2 regions of the Pseudoalteromonas sp. T1lg21 genome follow, and region 2 is predicted to be linked to the other one. Evidence: predicted binding sites of a transcription regulator. Region 2 holds the regulator's gene; the other holds the start of a gene.
The links. Region 2 encodes LexA, which represses DNA repair genes until DNA is damaged. Its sites were predicted from a motif close to TACTGTATNNNNATACAGTA; they were not measured.
Positions count from the first base shown of each region.

Region 1: a site for LexA is predicted at 1,119-1,138, ahead of C2M25_RS02705 (SulA-like leucine-rich domain-containing protein). Genes of this name have one in related genera too.

Region 1 is NZ_PQBX01000004.1:24,817-28,017, reverse strand. It holds gene C2M25_RS02710 (S9 family peptidase) at 1-858, shown strand, start outside; gene C2M25_RS02705 (SulA-like leucine-rich domain-containing protein) at 1,162-1,599, shown strand; gene C2M25_RS02700 (YchJ family protein) at 1,640-2,119, shown strand; gene C2M25_RS02695 (alpha/beta hydrolase) at 2,151-2,981, opposite strand; gene C2M25_RS02690 (alpha/beta hydrolase) at 2,984-3,201, opposite strand, start outside.
Region 2 is NZ_PQBX01000065.1:30,248-33,448, forward strand. It holds gene C2M25_RS19600 (hypothetical protein) at 1-165, opposite strand, end outside; gene C2M25_RS19605 (hypothetical protein) at 324-704, shown strand; gene C2M25_RS19610 (PaaI family thioesterase) at 712-1,149, opposite strand; gene lexA (transcriptional repressor LexA) at 1,310-1,927, shown strand; partial or broken gene coxB (cytochrome c oxidase subunit II) at 2,369-3,201, shown strand, end outside.

The DNA of each region.
Region 1 (3,201 bases), on a different contig from region 2:
TGGCAACTCGGTGAATCAAAAGCGAAACAGTTAACCAACACATTAAGTGATGCAATTAATCAAAATGACTTGGTTGAAAGCACAATTGTGCGCTTTAAAAGTTTTGATGGTTTAGAAATCCCTGGGGTTTTATATAAGCCTAAGCAAGCTAACAGCAACAACAAAGTACCAGCTTTAGTGTGGGTGCACGGCGGCCCTGGCGGCCAAAGCCGCACAGGCTATAGTGCAATGCAGCAGCATCTAGTCAATCACGGTTATGCCATTTTTGCGGTCAATAACCGTGGCAGCTCAGGCTATGGTAAAACCTTCTTCCATTTAGATGACAAAAAGCATGGCACTGATGATTTACAAGATATCGTATACGGCAAAAAGCATCTACAAAGCCTCGATTGGGTCGATGCTGACAAAATTGGCATCATAGGAGGAAGTTACGGTGGCTTTATGACCGCCGCCGCACTTGCCTTTGAACCTGAAGAGTTCAAAGTAGGTATCAACATCTTTGGTGTAACAAACTGGGTTAGAACCTTAAACTCGATTCCACCATGGTGGGAAAGCTTTAAAAAGGCGCTGTATGACGAAATGGGCGATCCAGCTACAGACGGTGAACGTCACCGTGCAATTTCGCCACTATTTCATGCTAAAAACATCACCAAGCCATTAATGGTGATCCAAGGTGCTAACGACCCTCGCGTTTTACAAGTTGAAAGCGATGAACTCGTTGCCGCTGTTAAGGCAAATGGTGTGCCTGTCGAATATGTATTATTTGATGATGAAGGCCATGGTTTTACTAAAAAGGAAAACCGCATAAAAGCCTCAAATGCATATCTTGAGTTTTTGAATACTTATTTAGATAAGTAGCAAGATTGCAAAGATAAAGAGCCGGTATTTATACCGGCTTTTTTATGCAAAACACCTGTATAAAAGAAAAATGTTACGTCTTACACAGTACTGTACAAAACACTGTATGAGTTAAATGCTAAATTTTTTAGCTTTTTAACTCTGCAAACCAAAATTATAACTACATGTTTAATAAGAACTAAATCATTTTAATTAACATAAAACTGAATCATTGGTTAAAAAATAGCAAAAAAGTACTTGCGCAAAAACACTGTATAAACTACTGTATACACATACTGTATAAACAACCAGTGAGTGAAAGTTATGTTACAGCCAATTACCTTAAGAACAGTTAAAAGCTACCAACAAGATAACGACAAAGCGTCTGTTAATTTAATTCAAATTGAAGACGAAATATCAGCAACCTTTGAGCTATTAAAAGTATTACATCATTACAATAGCCAAAATGCATGGACACTATTAATTGCACCTGATCATGTTCCTAGCAAAGCATTATTAGATTCGTGTTCAATTGATACCAGCAAACTACTTGTGATCAGACAAAAGCATTTAGTAAACCTTGAATACGTACTTAGCTCAGCATTACATAACGGTAACTTTGCTGCTGTGATCACATGGACAGATATTGTAAACAATCATCAACTTGATTCGATGAACTTAAACCTAGATCAGGCATCAGCTAAGTTTTATTGCTTTACAAAAAGCGCTCAATTAAACAATTTAGTACCGCAGCCACAATAGGCTTGTTAAAATAACAATTTACATTTTTAGGTAAGTTGTTATGACATCACTCACACACTCCCTTTGTCCTTGTGGCAGCGAATCGACTTACGAGCTTTGCTGCCAGCCTTTTCATACCGGTGCAAGCCAAGCTGATACCCCAGAGCAACTTATGCGTTCTCGTTTTAGTGCATACGCGCTAAAAGATGCAAAATATGTATTTAGTACTTATGCACAAAGCCAGCAAGCCGCGAACCCGGTTCGCGAAATTAAAGATTTTGCTAATAGCTGCCGTTTTACCAAACTCAGTGTTTTAGAGACTGAACATAACGAGCAAGAAGGCTTTGTAGAATTTAAAGCAAATTACTTTTACCAAAACTTGTATTGTGAGTTACACGAAAAGTCGCGTTTTATTAAAGAAGATGGCCTATGGCGTTACCTAGATGGTGATATAACGCCAGTTGCAGATATTAAAATTGGCCGTAACGACGAGTGCCCTTGTGGTAGCGGCAAAAAATATAAAAAGTGTCACGCTCTTTAATTGCTCTTATACCAATCCGCTTAATTAAGTATTATTGCGGGTTGGTATTAGTCTGGTAAATCCAGTCTAGGGCTTGGGTAATCGTTGTTGGGAATGCGGTTGCATGGCGTGCCTGAGGAATAACAAATAAATTTGTTGTAACAAGCGCGCCACTTTGTTTATTAATTTTAGCTGCTAATTGCCTCGCACCCGACACCATTTTTTCACCTTCGCTTTCTTCAAGTTCACCCACTGCGATGTAAACTTTTGTTGTGTTGGCAGCTGGTTTTACAGCCATAGCTAATATTGAGTTTTCTTTAAACCACACTGAAGGACTGCCGATAATGTAACTTGAAAAAAGCGAAGGCTCGGTAAATAAGGTAAAGGAAGCAAATAAACCACCCAGCGAGTTACCGACTAATGTACTTTTTTGGTTTGTTCTGTAGTGAGCCTTAATATATGGCAATAGAGATTGTTTTAGAAAGTTTAGATACTGGCTTGCTCCGCCAGTTTTACGTTGCCAATTTTTATCTTCAAAAGGCGTATAGTCATAAATACGGCTATTAAGCCCCGGCACACCTATTTGATACCCTACTGCGACGATAATCACCTCTTCCATCGCCCCCGAATTCATCATGAAGCGACTAGCACCAGAGGCAATTGGCAAACTGTAGTTTGCATCTAACAGGTAAACAACGGGGTAGCGCTTCTGGTTTTGTTTTTGGTAGCTGCGTGGCAGTTTAATTGTAATAGGGTATTCGTTTTCGATATGTTTATCTTTAACTAAAACAGTATTAGTGCGCGGCAAAGTAAATGGCTCAGCATGGCTTACTGAGCTCACGCCGAAAACACTGATCACAAAAACGAGCAATAAATAAGGCATAGTTAATCCTTTAGCCACTTCTTAATTGGTAACAGCCACTCATCTTTTGGCCTATAAAATGCACCATGGGAGAGGCCTGTGTTGATGCTTATTTCTTCGAACTTAGTTACGTCACTTCTATCAACTAAAAATTGGCAAGAGCCAACCTGATCTGAGCGCTCAAAGATAGAATACACCTTGCCGTAGGCCTTAACTGATGTGTGATTTTTTATAAGGCCTG
Region 2 (3,201 bases):
TGGGCTACTTAAACTGCGGTTAGCCAAATGTTTGCCATGCACTTTTTCAAGCGGTAATGAGCTCATTACCAGCCCACCTAAGAGCCAAAAGAAGATCTGTAAAGCGAGCAAGTAGCCAAGCCATTTATGCCCTTTACGAGCATACTTGAACATGCGTTTATTCATTATTACCCCGTTATTATTGTTGTATGGGTGCTATTTTAAGTTGTTTAACTGTATTGCCAATGCGGCATAATGTCGCATTAACTGTATTCTAGATTTGGTATATATACAAAACTGAGTTAAAGTTTCAGTCGATATCAATAGAGGGTAAAAACGAGAGTATGTCGGAAATTCAATTTTTAAATGTAGATCTGGAGCTTGAATCAAAGCACGATATTAGTGCGCTTGTTGCTGATTTGAAGAAAAACGCCATGGTTTTACATTATGACCAAGATGAATACCGCCAACTTGCACGGATTGAAGCAACCGCAGATATCAGCTCTCCAGATAAAGCGATTAACCAGCTTTGCGAGCTTATTGAGTCTTGCTCGCGCAATGCATTAAAACAGTGGTTATCGTGCTCAAAACGAACATTTGATATAGGTTTTGAATCAGGTAATTCGCCAAAATGCTTTAATCAACCCCTGCATGCCGATACCTTGTTACGTATCTCAGCAATTGGCGCAGGGATTGAAATTACTATTTATCCTGTTGAAAAATAGGTCGAATTTAGCGCTCTACTACCGCTGCGGTCATTCTTGATACGCAGCATAGCTCTCCTGCGGCATTGGTAATTTTAATATCCCAAACAGAGGTGCGCTTTCCTAAATGCAGCGGTCTAGCCGTTGCAGTTAAAACTCCCTTACGTGATGCTTTCATATGGTTGGCATTAATCTCTTGGCCAACAGCGTAGAATTTATTGAAATCAACCACAAAGTTGGCTGCATAGCTTGCCACTGTCTCGGCTAACACAACGTTTGCTCCGCCATGTACCATGCCCATAGGGTTATGATGTTCTGGGATGGCAGGCATCGTCGCCACTAAATAGTCATCGCCAATTTCTGTCACTTCAATGCCCATGGTTTTCATTAAAGTGCCTTGCCCGGTGATCCCTTGCTCCAATTCTTTACATAGCTCTAGCGTGATTGGGTGGTGCCAAATGCTCATTGTGTTTCCTTAGCCTGCTAATTAAAGCTAATACCTTATGGCATCTTAGAGTGAGGTTCAATGTAAGTTTTGTAGCAATATGACGGTATTAATTAAATTTGCGATTTTCAGATAACTGTATATACTCACAGTTAAATGTACTGTATGGAAAACCAGTTGTATGCGCCCATTAACTAAACGCCAATCGCAAATTTTAGAACTCATTAAAGTCTTTATTAAAGATACAGGCATGCCACCAACGCGTGCTGAAATAGCTCAAACATTGGGTTTTAAAAGTGCCAATGCCGCTGAAGAGCACCTAAAAGCACTGGCAAAAAAAGGCATGATCAAAATGAAGCCTGGGGCGAGTCGTGGTATTCAATTAATCGAAGAAGATGAACCAGAGCAATTAGGTTTACCTTTAATTGGCCGTGTTGCAGCGGGCGAACCTATTTTGGCCCAAGAGCATGTTGAAAGCCATTGCCAAGTTGATCCGTCGTTATTTAAGCCTGCCGCTGATTTCTTACTGCGTGTAAATGGCATGAGTATGAAAGACATTGGCATCATGGACGGTGATTTACTTGCAGTACATAGAACACAAGTTGCTGAAAATGGCCAAGTTGTTGTTGCACGAGTTGATGAAGACGTGACTGTTAAGCGTTTAGAAAAAGCTGGCCGAAAAGTATTTTTACACGCTGAGAACGAAGAGTTTTCACCTATTGAAGTTGACCTAGAGCACGAATCGTTCAATATCGAAGGATTAGCGGTAGGGGTTATTCGAAACGCTGACTGGATGTAAGTGTTCCCAACTTGGTGCATTAAATTGACTTAATTTGGTGCACCATCGAAATTTTGCTACTTAATTAGGATTTGTGAATCCTTACTCATCATTTAAAGCCTTATATGGCGCAGTTTCCCTCTCTTTTTGTATTTTGTTTGTACGCCTAAACATTAAATAACGCGCTGATTATAGTTGTTATTTTTGCACCAAAATAAACATTTATTATCACTAAAACTTGCTTATTGCTCATTTTTTAACTAATTGGTTAGTACATTGTATTAACACCTATTTACGAAATTGACACACCTAAACGTGTCAGGGAGTTATACAACGGGCTTGTATCATTTCATTGCGTCGTGATGATACGAATTCGATCTAAACAATAAAAATACGAATGGGCACCTTGCTGTAACGCCTTTTCGCTTTGCGTCTTGCAATAGCATTTAAAGGAGCCGTCACATGGGTAAACTGCGTTACGCCTTGTGGCTTATATTACTCGCACCTGTGCAATTTGCATTGGCAAACAGCCAATTCAATATGCGTAAAGGGGTGACTGATATAAGTAATAATGTTTATGAGTTACACATGACGATATTTATTATCGTTGTGTGATTGGCATCATCGTTTTTGCGGTGATGTTTTGGGCTTTAATACACCACCGTAAATCTAAAGGGGCTAAGCCAGCCCAATTTCATGAAAGTACAAAAGTTGAAATACTTTGGACTGCCATTCCGTTTGTTATACTAATCGCGATGGCTGTGCCTGCAACAAAAACCCTCATTGCTATGGAAGATGCCTCTAAAGCCGATATCACAATTAAAGTGACTGGCTCGCAATGGAAATGGCATTACGAGTACATGGGTGAAGATATTGCCTACTACTCAATTCTAGCTACACCGAAAGATCAAATAGACAACCAAGCAGAAAAAACTGAGCATTATTTGCTTGAAGTTGATAAACCCTTGGTACTGCCTATCAATAAAAAAGTTCGCTTTTTAATGACCTCTGACGATGTGATTCATTCGTGGTGGGTGCCTGACTTTGCGGTTAAAAAGGACGCAAACCCAGGGTTTATTAATGAAGCGTGGACTCGTATTAACGAGCCGGGTGTGTATCGTGGTCAATGCGCAGAGTTATGCGGTAAAGATCATGGCTTTATGCCCGTTGTAGTGAAAGCCCTTCCTGAAGATGAGTTTGCTAATTGGCTTGCTGATGCCAAACAAGAAAAAGCCAATGCAGCAGCCGCTGATGCAGCTTTACTCGATCAAACATTACCAAAAGAAGAGCTCATG